DNA from 3 places in the Roseateles sp. P5_E4 genome. Region 2 is predicted to be linked to each of the others. Evidence: riboswitches for the same ligand, from Rfam matches in the RefSeq annotation. Region 2 holds a riboswitch; each other region holds the start of a gene.
The links. Region 2 has a riboswitch for cyclic di-GMP ahead of ACXJLH_RS20485 (S8 family serine peptidase). Riboswitches for the same ligand answer to the same signal wherever they lie in the genome.

Region 1 (4,056 bases), 150 kb from region 2:
CGCTTCGCCGGCGTGGCCTGGCATGAGGGCGCGGGCGGCGCGCCGGTGCTGGAGGGGGCTGCTGCCGTCTTCGAATGCGCCAACCGCAGCCGTTACGAGGAGGGCGACCACGTCATCTTCGTCGGCGAAGTCGAGCGTTGCTCGTCCCGGCTCGGCGCTCAGCCGCTGATCTTCCACGGCGGCCGTTATTTCACCGAGTTGCCGATCTAGGGTTTTTTCCGGGTTGGCGTTGTCGATCCGGTCGGGCTCTGATCGTCGTCATGACAGAGGGCCATCCTCTGTCCAACCACGGAATCGACCATGACCAACACCGTCACCCTGCACCGCGTGCTGCGCTGCCCGCCCGACCGCGTCTACCGCGCCTTCACGACGCCGGCCGCCATGGCCAAGTGGCTGCCGCCCCATGGCTTTACCGGCACCGTTCACGAGATGGATGCCAAGGTGGGTGGCACGTACAAGATGTCGTTCACCAACTTCACCACCGGCGGCGGCCACAGCTTTGGTGGCCGCTACCTGGAGCTGGTGCCCGGCCAGAAGCTGCGCTACACGGCAGCCTTCGACGATCCCAACCTGCCTGGTGAGATGACGACGACCGTCGAGCTGCGCGCCGTGTTCTGCGGCACCGAGGTGCACATCAAGCAGGAAGGCATCCCGGCCATGATCCCGGCCGAGGCCTGCTACCTGGGCTGGCAGGAGTCGCTGACCCTGCTGGCCCAGCTGGCCGAGCCGGAAATCAACCAGTAACGTGGTGCGCTCGGGCCGAGCGACGGGCCGCCCCTAGCCGGCCCGCCATGGCGATGTGCTTGCGGCTCAATGCCGCCAAGCATCGCCGCCCCCTCGGGGGGCCGGTTAGGCCCGCTCGTGTTCAGCGGAGCGGGACTGGACGAGGGGTCTTTACTTGACGCCTGGTGTCGGCACGATGGCCGCCATCGCGGCCTTGAAGGCGGGGTCGGCCATCAGTGCGTTCCAGGCCGCCATCAGGCTGCCGTAGTCACCGGTCGAGATCTTCTTGGCGTTGATCGCCGTCGTGAGGGCGGCGTTCAGGCGCACGATCTCGGCGTACTTCGCATAGCCCTTGCCCTTGAGCTGGGTTGCCGCGTAGTTGCTGTAGCCCCAGGCGTTGTTGAGGTTGTTCCAGTCGCCCGAGCCGGGCTGGACATAGACGACCGGTGCGGGAGCGGGCGACGGGGCCGGTGCGGGCGGCGCGGCCACGGGTGCCGGAGCTGGTGCCGCGGCGGGCTTGCCGCAGGTGCCGCTCACGTTGATGCGCACCCAGCCCGTGCTCGGCACGCCGTCGACATTGACGACGACCTTCACGTTGTTCGCGCCGGCGAAGAGATAGGGCTGGGTCCAGATCGTCTTGACGACCTTGGGCGTCAGCGCGATTTGCGTGTTCTGCGCGATCAACGTGTCGTTGCTGTAGATGCGGTTGGTGCTGGTGGCCACGGCCGAGGCGCTGACCTCGTCGTACTTGAAGTTGAAGGCGCAGCGGCCGAGGCTGGAGATGAAGGCATCCTTCTCGCTGACGGTGATCTGGGGCATGGCGCCCGTGGCCGTGCCGTTGGCGGCGACGAGCATGGGCGCGGCCTGGGCGAGGACGGTCTGGCCGTCGCTCTTGACGATGCGCACGAGGCCGGTGAGCTGGGCCGTCGGGTCGGCGGCGAAGCTGGCCTGGGCGAACAGGGCGAGGGCAGCGAAGGCAATGGCTTGGTACTTCATGGCGTGGTCTTTCGGGTTGATGCAAAGGGTGGGGCTACTGGGCAGTAGCCGGCACCTCCCCGTGTGCCACGCTGCGGACATGTCCTTGTCCGCCCAGGGCGGCCCCGCTGTCTTTTGCTCCTGTCAGAGCACGAAGACCGGTGGCTTTGCGTCCCCGCCTTTCGACGGGTTTGCCGACTGCATGGGACGCAGTGTGCGGATGTAAGCCGTGTCTTGTCCGTGCGTCAGTTCACGAACCGAGACCCCCGACCGGCGAGCGGCGCGAGGCCCGCGACGAGCGGTTTTTGAAGCTTGCGGCGGGCTTGCGCCGAGCGTTTTCAGCTCAAGCGACCGGCCGGCAAGGCCGTTGGCGCAGCGCTCAGCGTGCGCCAGCGCCATGCGCCCAGCGCGGCGCTGAGCGCAACACTGATGCCTGCCAGCAGAGGCAGCGGCGCGCCCAGATCCTTTTGCAGCAGGAACATGCCCCAGCCCATCAGCATGAAGGCCAGGATGGGCACGACGGTGGTCCAGGCCGTGGGCGACTTCATGCGCGAAGGCGCGCGCAGCAGCCAGCCGGTGCTCAGTGGCAGGGCGCCAAAGGCCAGGCACAGCAGTGCGGCATTGTTCGCGGCCCAGGCCAGCAGGCCCAGGCCGGCGGTCGTCAGCGCCCAGGCAACCAGGGCGTGGCGCAACTGCATCAGCGCAACCGCGCGGTTCAGCGCCTCTCCCTGCGGCAGGCCTGGCAGCAGCCGCATCAGGGCCTGTTCGCGGCGGCTGTGCCAGAGCATGTTGGGCAGGGTGAAGCAAGGGTTGAAGCCGATGCTCGCCAGGCCGATGGCCATGCCGTAGGCGCCTTTGGTCCAGTTGTCCTGCAGGCCCTGGCCGGCCAGCGCAAACGCGATGAAGAAGCTCAGCGCGGCGATGCCCACGGCCATCACGGCGCCCAGGCTCTGGTGCAGCCAGTGCTGCCGGCCATGCAGCACGATCTCGGCGCGGCGCATGGCGCTCTGGCCAGTCGGTTCGGCCTGCGCGACGACATGGCACTGCCAGGCCGACACGGCGAGCGCAAAAGGCTGGCTCAGCCATTCGCCCACGCGACCGAAGGCGGCAGCGCCGGCGTATTTGCCCTGCATGCTGTCCTCGGCGGCGCGGCGCATGCGGCCCAGGCGGGCATAGGCCTCGGCATGGGCCGCATCGCCCCTGCCGAACAGCCGCGTGAGCGACCAGCCCAGGGCCAGCAGGCTCAGCGCGAGCACGGACAGCGGCTGGGCCAGCCACAGCTCGCGCAGCGCGGTGCTCAGAGCCGCCAGCCGCCGATCCAGTCCGGTGCCGAAGAACAGCATCGGCCCAAAGGGGATCACCAGCCAGAGCTGCCATTCGCGCGTCGCCCAGCCCATGAAGACCAGCACGGCCGCGGCGCCCAGCAGCAGCAGGGCGAAGGAGGGCATCTGCGGCAGGCAAAGCCACAGCAGGGCTGCGCTGCCCAGCGACAAGCCGGCCCAGGCTGCGAGCGCGGACTCCAGCGTCTGGCGCAGATGGCCGGGCACGAAGCGCGCGGCATGGGGATGGTTCTGCTGCATGAGGCTGCCGATGATGGCCATCCACAGCGACATCAGCACCAGTGCCGCCGAAAGGGCCAGCATGGGCATCGCCAGCTGCGGCGCCAGGTAGACGCCCAGCGCCAGGCCCAGCACGGCGAGGGCGAACAGCGCCCGGCGGCCCCAGGGGGATTCGCGATCGCGCTGGCGCCAGAAGGCCAGCAGCAATTGGCTGTAGGGGGCGGCTTTCATCACGTCAGCTCCGCGAACAGGTCTTCGAGGTTGACGGCCTGTGCGTCCAGCGGCGCGCTCACGCCGGCCGGCAGCCGCGCCAGCACGCGCTCGCGGCCGGCCTCCAGTGGCGTGCGCTTGAGCGGCTGGGCGTTCAGCCGCGCGAACAGGCTGGCCAGTTCGGTGACGGTGCCGGTGAAGGCGCGCACCTGCTCCAGCAGCTCGTCCAGCGGCGCCTGCAGGGCGATGCGGCCGCCGCTCAGGAAAGCGAGGTTGAAGGCGACTCGCTCCAGGTCGGACAGGATGTGGGTGGAGAACACGACGGTCGTGCCGCGGTCCAGCACCTGGTCGACCAGCTCGCGCAGGAAGTCGCGCCGGCCGACGGGGTCAAGGCTGGCGACGGGCTCATCCAGCACCAGCAGGTCGGGGTCGTGGGCCAGCGCGCGGATGATGGACAGGCGCTGCTGCTGGCCGCCACTGAGCTTGCGGATGGGCTTGTCGCGGGCGATATCCCAGCGCGACAGCAGGCCCTCGACCCTGGACTCGTTCCAGCGCGGGTAGAAGCTCTTGAAGTAGGCCAGCAGTTGGG
Region 2 (4,056 bases):
CCTTGCGGTTGTAGTCCGGCATCAGTGCCTGATGGACGCGCCGAGGCCAGCTCACTCCGGGCTCGGCGCCTGCAGCAACCATCATCGTTCGCCGGTGCGGGCAACTTCGCTGAGCACGACACCCTCGCTGAGCACCACGCCCTCGCTCAGCACGACACCCTCGCTGAGCACCACGCCTTCGCTCAGCACCACGCCTTCGCTGAGGACGACCCCTTCGCTGAGCACCACACCCTCACTGAGGACGACGCCTTCGCTGAGGACCACGCCGCTGCCCGATGCCAGCCAGCCGGAAAGCGTCGCGGTGGGGACGAAGACGCCCGTGCGACCCAGCAGCGAACTGCGGCCGACCAGCGAATTCAGTGCAATGACGCCGTCGGTCAGGAAGCGCTGCCCCGACGGCACGGGAGACGCCATGATCGTCGACAGCGCCACGCCCGGGCGGATCTGGACGATCAGGCGCGCCGCGCTGCCGCCCACCCAGAACAGGCCCGGGTCGTACACCGGCTGGTAGCGGGTGAAAAGCGCGCTGCCGGAGTAGAGATGGCGCCCGCCGGCGAAGATGATGCGACTCCAGGGCACCGACTGACCGCCGATGATCGACACCGGCGCGGGCATCACCTGGCCCGGCGCCAGCAGCGGCGCACCCGCCGCGATGCGGCCGCTGGCGATGACCGTGGCGAGATCGCTGCGCAGCGCACCGGCCAGCCGCACCGCGCCGTCGACGTTCAACAGGCCGGCGCCCTGTTGCAGCAGGTTGGCGCCTGGCAGGGCCTGCGCGGTGTACTGCAGGATCGCCTTCACCAACGGGGGCGTCAGGCCGGGGTTGGCCTGCAACATCAGGGCCACGGTACCGGACACCACCGGCGCAGCGACCGAAGTGCCGCTCAGGTCCATCAATTCGCGGCCCCGCGGCTGCGCCGTGCCGCCATAGGGCGCCGACAGCGAGGGGAAGTCCGTGGCGAGCGTGCTGCCGGCCGCCATCGGGCCGACGATGCGGTTGCCCGGGGCCACCAGGTCCGGCTTGAGCAGGTTGTCGGCGACGCGGCGCCCGTCGGGCAGGAACAGGCCGCCGCGGGTGGGCCCGCGGGAACTGAAATGGTTGACTGCGTCGTCGCTGCGCGAGGCAGTCGCCTGCGTGTTGGCCGATCCCACGGTGATGACCGAGGGCTCATTGCCCGGCGAGCTGATCGTGCCGTAGCGCTCCTGACCGGAGGCGTCCGTGCCGTAGTTGCCGGCGGCCACGACCACCACGAGGCCGGCTGCACTCGCGCCGCGCAGAGCGCCGCACAGCGGGTCGGTCCGATACGACTCGGTCGAATCGGCGGCAAGGCTCACGTTGAGCACGCGGATGTTTTGCTGCTTCGCATGTGCGATGACCCAGTCGATCCCGGCCAGCACATCGCTCAGCTCGCCTTCGCCGCGGCTGTCAAGCACCTTGACGTCGACCAGCGAGGCCTGGGTCGCAATGCCGCTCGACTCGGGCAGACGCGACGTCGAGCGGCCTGCAGCGATGCCCGCGACATGCGTGCCGTGGCCATATGCATCCGCCCCGCCCGCCGCTTGGGGGCGTTCATCGAGCGCCGCGTCGGATCGGTCGACGCCGGGTTGCCAGGCGCGGTCCGCGCCGCCTTGCGTCACCTTCTCAAAGTCGACGGCGCGTGCGACCCGCGAGCGCTGACCATCGGTGAACGCGGTGTGGTTCCCAGCGATGCCCGAATCCAGCACGGCGATGGCGACGCCCGAGCCGTCCAGGCCCCGCGCCGCGCCGATCGTGGCGGCACGCACGTCGGCTGCGCCGGTGGAGGCCTCGGTCAGGCTGAACGTGCGGGCCGCGCGCCGGTTCGGCGAGATGCTCTGCACGTCCGGCCGCGCAGCGAGCGCGTCAACCTTGTCAACGGGCAAGGTCACGAAAAGCGCCGGCACCGACTGGTAGCGCCAGTAGACGGTGCCACCCGCCGCCACGACCGCGCGGCGGAGCTCGACCAGCTCGGCGTCCCGCCCGTCGCTGACGACCAGGGTATGCACGTAGCGGCGACCAGCCAGTTCCTGTTGCCAGCGCTGGCGAGGCGCAGCGGCCGAATCGACGGCCTGGCGCAGATCGGCGGCAATCTTGTCGCGCGGTGCAGCCTGCGCCAGTGCAGGCCACAGCAATGCAGCCAGCGTCAGCAGCAGCGCAAGCGCCGCGTGCAGGCGCCACTCGATCAGAACTACGAATCGAAGAGGGAGCGTGGTGGACTTCATGGACAGCTTTCGTTGTTGCGCTGATTCCTACGCACACGCCCGGTCGGGCGTCGCGCCGCATCCCGGCGACGGAAGAGCTGCCATGTCGACGGCACCTGCCGGCGGCTTGTCCTTGGCAACCCCGCTGTCGTAACCCGCCAGGCGGGCCTTAGACCGGAAGCTTTGCGACCCCGGCTTTCGCTCGGGTGTGCCTTTGTCATCAGTGAAAAAGAATGTATTTGAAATCGCGGCTTAACGCTGTGAACAAGTGGCGCTTCCGGGTCCGTCCGGCCACCGTTACACATCCATGATCCAGCCTCACAGCGACGCGTGAAACCGGTCAGTTAGGTTGTGAGGCATCGCCCATCCGATCACGCTCCGGCCGTATGGAAGAAGTCGACCTTTTACAGAGGACCACAGCACAGAAGTCGCCGGCTGCCCGCGCCTCGCGCGATGCGAGGCGGTTTGCTAGCCATGTCGCACCACGCTACACCGCGACAATCCCGCCCATGCTTCGCCAGTCTCCCCGCGTGCTCTCCGTCATCCCGCCGATGACGCAGCTGAACACGCCCTACCCGTCCACCGCTTACCTGACCGGCTTCCTGCGCTCGCGCGACATCGACGCGCAGCAGGTCGACCTGGCGCTGGCCCTGGTGCTGGAGCTGTTCACGCCCGCCGGCCTGGCCCAGTTGCGTGACGCCGTGCTGGCGCTGCCCGAAGCCAAGCGCACGCCGCAGACCGCCTGGTTCGCTGCCGAGTTCGACGCAATAGCGGCCGCCACGCCGCGCGTCCTCGGCTTTTTGCAGGGCCGCGACCCGACGCTGGCGCATCGCATCAACACCCGCGCCTTCCTCCCCGAGGGCGCGCGCTTCGCCTCGCTGGACGCCTATGTCGACGAGGACGGCGGCGACCCGCTCGCCTGGGCGTTTGGCGCCCTCGGCTTGCAGGACCGCGCGCGCCACCTCGCAACCCTCTTCCTGAACGACCTCGCCGACGTGCTGCGCGACGCCGTGGATGAACGCTTCGAGTTCGTCCGCTATGCCGAATCCCTAGCCGCGGCCCAAGCGCATTTCGACCCGCTGGCCACCGCCCTGGCCGCTCCGCCCAATCTCGTCGACCGCACGCTGCACAAGTTGACGCTGGCCGCGCTGGAACAGCACCAACCCGAGGTCGTGCTGCTGTCCGTGCCTTTCCCTGGTTCGGTCTACGCCGCCCTGCGCATCGCCCAGACGATCAAGGCCGCACGGCCAGAGGTCGTCTGCGTGCTGGGCGGCGGCTATGTGAACACCGAGCTGCGCGAACTGGCCGAGCCGCGCGTCTTCGACTTTGTCGACTACGTGACGCTGGACGCCGGCGAGCGGCCACTGCTGGCGCTGCTGGAGCACGTCGCCGGCAAGCGCTCCAAGACGCGCCTGGTGCGTACCTTCTGGCGCGACGGCACGGAGGTCAGGTACACCAACTTCGTCGAGCCCGACATTCCCTTCGATGACGTCGGCACACCGACCTGGGACGGCCTGCCGCTGGACCGCTATCTGTCGCTGCTGGACATGCTCAACCCGATGAACCGGCTCTGGAGCGACGGCCGCTGGAACAAGCTGACCGTGGCGCATGGCTGCTACTGGAAGAAATGCAGCTTCTGCGACGTCAGCCTGGACTACATCTCGCGCTACGAGGCCGCGTCGGCTTCAGTGCTGGTGGACCGCATCGAGGCCATCGTCAAGGAGACGGGCCAGACGGGCTTCCACTTTGTCGACGAAGCCGCGCCGCCCAAGGCGCTCAAGGCTCTGGCCGAGGAGCTGATCCGCCGCGGCGTGGCCATCAGCTGGTGGGGCAATA
Region 3 (4,056 bases), on a different contig from region 2:
AGCTCAGGTTGATGCCACGCGATGGTGGCGGCCTCATTGCCCGTGTCAGCTGGTCTGGATCGTGACGAAGCAGTATTCGAGCAGTCGCCAGTGCTGAGTTCAGCTCGCGTTGATCGTCACCGTCACGTTGCCCGTGCTCGTCTGGCCGAGGTTGTCCTTCAGCGTGATGACGAGGTTGGTGCGGCCGGCTACCGGGTTGGCCCAGTTCAGGGCGAGGCCGCTGCTGGTGGCCGAGAAGCTCATGCCGCTGGCGGCGCCGCTGATGCTGATGCTCAGCGAGCTCGCGCCCGGCGCCGAGTAGCCGATGGTGGCGGCGAGAGCCTTGCCGGCCGTGCCGCTCAGGCTGGTGGTCGTCAGCGTGGGGCCGCTGCTGGTCGTCGGCGTGGGGGTGGTCGTCGAGGTCGTGACGCTGGCGCCGCTGAGGCTGATCAGCAGGGCGCTGACGTTGGGCGTGCCCCAGCCGGTGGGCGTGTCATAGCCGGCCTTGGCGGCGCAGCTCGTGCATGTGCCGTTGCTGCCGCTGGCCACGTCCTTGAAGGCGGCGGCGTACTGCGTCGGCACGGCGCCGATCTGCTGGTAGAGGGCGGCATGAGGCTGGCCGAGCAGGGCCTTGCTGGCGGCGGCGCGCATCGCGTTGGCCACGGCCAGCAGGCCGGCCCATTGCGGCGTGGCCAGGCTGGTGCCACCGGCGCTGACCCAGCGCGTCGTCGTCGTGCCCTGTGCAATCAGCGCCACGTACTGGCCGGAGTTGGGGTCGGCGTTGAAGGCGACGTCGGCGACGGCGCGCTTGGCGTAGCCGCCGATGGTGCCGCTCTGGTAGCTGGGCAGGGCCACATAGGCGCTGGTGCCGCCGCCGGTGCCGGTCCAGGTGGTTTCGCTGCGCGCACCGCTGCTGTAGCTCAGCGTGGTGCCGCCGACGGCCACGACGCGGGTCGACACCGAAGGCCAGGACACGGCCGCGCCGTTGTCACCGGTGGCGGCCAGGTAACTCATGCCGGCGGTGGTGAAGGCGCTGTCATAGCTCGACGTCCAGCTGCCCTCGGCGGCGCCGAAGCTCATGGACACGACGCCAGCGCCCATCTTGTTGGCCAGGGCCACGGCCTTGGACAGGCTGCCGACGCCGGCGTCCGGCGCTTCGATGAGGACGAGGCGCGCCAGCGGTGCCGTCGCGTGGGCCCATTGCACGTCCAGCGCGATCTCGGTGGCCCAGCCGCTGTCATAGGCGGGCGCCGTGGCGGTCAGGGCGCCGGCGGTCGTGCTGTAGGCAATGACCAGCTCGCAGCTGGACGCGGAGGCTTTGGCCAGCGGCAGGCTGGCGTTGGCCGCCAGGGTGCGCGAGCTGCAGGTCGGCAGCGCGAACTTGGTGTTGAAGGCGGCCAGTTCGGCGGCGATGTTGGGGTCGTGCTTGGCGTTGACGATGTAGATGGTCTGGCCGGCGCCGAGCTGGGCGGCCTGGGCTGCGGTCAGGCCGGCGGTGCTGGCGGGCAGGGCCGGCTGCGCGTAGGCGGCGCGGATCTGTGCCGGCGTATAGGTCGTCACCGCAGTGGACGTCGCCATCGGGGCGGCTTCGCCTGCACCCGCCGCGAAGGCGCGAGGCCGCATGGCGTCGTCCAGGCGGTCGCGCGTCAGGCCTTGGGTGGCGACGCCGGCCAGGGCGTGGCTGCGGTGGGGTGCGGCACCGTTGTCGGGTTCTTCGAGATCGACGGCGGCGGTGTGGAAGCTGGGCTGAGCCTCGACGCTGGCGGCGGCGCCATCGGCAAGATCAACGGTCAGGTTGATGACCGAGGCCGCCTCGCTGACCTGGACGGTCGGGCTGTCGCTGCTGCCACCGCCACAAGCGGTCAGCGCCGCGGCGGTCAGCAGGCTGAAGGTCCAGGAAGTCCAGGAGACAGGGCGGGTACTGCGCATGGCCGGGTTCTCGTACGAAGGAGGGCCACGCCGATCAAGACCTGCCGGTCTTGGCGGCCCCGCTGCCGTGGCGCTTGCGCGCTGTAGGCCGGTGGCTTTGCGTCCCCGCCTTTCGACGGGTTTGCCCTCTGGGTTGTGAAACAGGTTCAGTCTAGGCGCCGGGGTGCCGAGATACGGGGCCCGACAAAGGCGCTGCGTGACTTCTGACTCGGCGGGCAGCGCGAGCTTTCGATGCCGCCAGTCTGCGTTTCGTGAGTTACTGCCCTGTGGTTGCTTTGTGTCACGCAGGACACAAAAGCTCAGGCGGGCTGCGGCGGGTGCAGCGGGATCCAGACCGTGAAGCGCGTGCCGACGCCGGGTTGGGAATCCACTTCGATGCGGCCGCCGTGCTTTTGCACGATGGAAAAAGACAGGGACAGGCCCAGGCCCGTCCCTTGGCCGACGGGTTTGGTCGTGAAGAAGGGCTCGAAGATGCGCCGCTTGACCTCCTCGCTCATGCCGCTGCCCGTGTCTGCGATCTCGATGCGAACCCAGCCATCCTCGGCGCGCGTGGTCAGCGTGATCGTGCCGCGCTCCTTGATGGCATGGGCCGCATTGACGATCAGATTCATGAAGACCTGGTTGAGCTGCGCGGCGATGCAGTGCACCGGGGGCAGCACGGCATAGTCCTTGCGAACCTCGGCCTTGTACTTGACCTCGTTCATGACGACGTTGAGCGTCGAGTCCAGCCCGGCATTGAGGTCGGCGTCCTGCCAATCGGCATGGTCGACGCGCGAGAAGTCCTTGAGGTCCTGCACGATCTTCTTGACCCGCGACAGCCCCTCCTCGCTCTCGTCGAGCAACTGGGGCAGGTCCTCCTGCACGAAGCTCAGGTCGACGGCGGCATCCACCCGGTCCAGCTCTTCTCGCACATCGCCAGGCAGCGCGTCGGCCGGCGTCTTCCTCAGCAGTGCGAGCAACGCGAAGACAGGTTGGACATAGCCGCGCAGCGAGCCGAGGTTGGAGCTGACAAAGCCGATCGGGTTGTTGATTTCGTGGGCGACACCGGCGGCGAGCTGGCCGATGGAGGCCATCTTCTCGGCCTGCAGCAGCTGGTTCTGCGCTTCCTCAAGCCGGTTGTTGGTCTGCTTGATGCGCTCGTAGTTGAGCTCCAGCTCACGCTGCACGCGGCGCACCTCCGTGCGGTCCTGCAGCAGCCACCAGGTGCCCGCTGTCGGCTCCTCGGGATTGGACACGTAGGCAATGATCTGCACCCACAGCGTGTTGCCGGCCAGCGTGCAGACCTCCATCTCGTGCAGCAGCGAGCCGCCCCGCGACAGCACCGGGATGGCGATCTGGCTCAGCGCTTCGAAGTCTTCATCGCTCTTGAACAGGCGGCGCGTCGGCAGCCCATGGGGCGGGACGTCACCGAGTTCGAACATCTCGATGAACTTCTTGTTGCCGCGCTGGATCTGCTGATTGGCCGTCGCGATGATGCCTACCGACGCGTTCTCAAGAAAGGCTTCGAGTTCATGGTGGGTGCTCAGCAACTCGGCCGTGCGGTCCGCGATCATGTTCTCGAGTTCGTTGCGATGGCGGCGGAGTTCGTCCTCGGCCTGGCGCCGTCGCGTGATGTCCTGGAGTGTCTCGATGGCGCCGACGACTTCCCCGTGGGCATCGACCAGCGGGGCGGCCGTGAAGTAGAGCCAGCGCCCCTCCCGGCCGAAATTGGGGAAATAGCCCTCGACCTCGTAGGCGTTGGCGATGTGCGGCGAGGGTTGGCAGTGCCGGCCGTACAGGCGCTGGCGCTCCTGCTCGACATTGCCGTCCAGGATCAGGTCGACCAGCAGCGGCCTGGCTTCGGGGTAGAAGGCGCGCCAGGTGTCGTCGCGGCCCAGCATCTCGGAGGCGTCGCGGCCGGTGAGCTGGGCACAGGAGGCGTTCCAGTGCGTGACGCGGTGAGACTTGTCGATCACGAGCGTGGCCACCGGGTTGTTCTCGAGGATCTGGTAGAGCACGCGGCCGATGTCCAGCAGGCTGGTCTGCACGTGGCGGATGTCGCTGAGGTCCTGCCCGGTCAGCACCGCACAGGGTTGGCCGTCGAGCATGACGCGATGCGCCTTGACTTCCAGCACGCGCAGCGAGCCGCTGCCCGTCAGCGCCTCGATC

Region 1: linked by a shared signal. The riboswitch ahead of ACXJLH_RS19740 (hypothetical protein) and the one ahead of ACXJLH_RS20485 (S8 family serine peptidase) in region 2 are both predicted to bind cyclic di-GMP.
Region 3: linked by a shared signal. The riboswitch ahead of ACXJLH_RS05170 (S53 family peptidase) and the one ahead of ACXJLH_RS20485 (S8 family serine peptidase) in region 2 are both predicted to bind cyclic di-GMP.

What each region holds. Positions count from the first base shown of each region.
Region 1 covers NZ_JBFUMS010000010.1:85,279-89,334, forward strand. The annotation lists gene ACXJLH_RS19730 (flavin reductase family protein) at 1-210, shown strand, start outside; gene ACXJLH_RS19735 (SRPBCC family protein) at 301-744, shown strand; gene ACXJLH_RS19740 (hypothetical protein) at 895-1,719, opposite strand; cyclic di-GMP riboswitch class I at 1,814-1,904, opposite strand; gene ACXJLH_RS19745 (hypothetical protein) at 2,037-3,488, opposite strand; gene ACXJLH_RS19750 (ABC transporter ATP-binding protein) at 3,488-4,056, opposite strand, start outside.
Region 2 covers NZ_JBFUMS010000010.1:235,254-239,309, reverse strand. The annotation lists gene ACXJLH_RS20490 (sensor histidine kinase) at 1-22, opposite strand, end outside; gene ACXJLH_RS20485 (S8 family serine peptidase) at 82-2,241, opposite strand; cyclic di-GMP riboswitch class I at 2,353-2,443, opposite strand; gene ACXJLH_RS20480 (B12-binding domain-containing radical SAM protein) at 2,730-4,056, shown strand, end outside.
Region 3 covers NZ_JBFUMS010000002.1:533,230-537,285, forward strand. The annotation lists gene ACXJLH_RS05165 (ATP-binding protein) at 1-65, shown strand, start outside; gene ACXJLH_RS05170 (S53 family peptidase) at 100-1,908, opposite strand; cyclic di-GMP riboswitch class I at 1,958-2,044, opposite strand; gene ACXJLH_RS05175 (ATP-binding protein) at 2,208-4,056, opposite strand, start outside.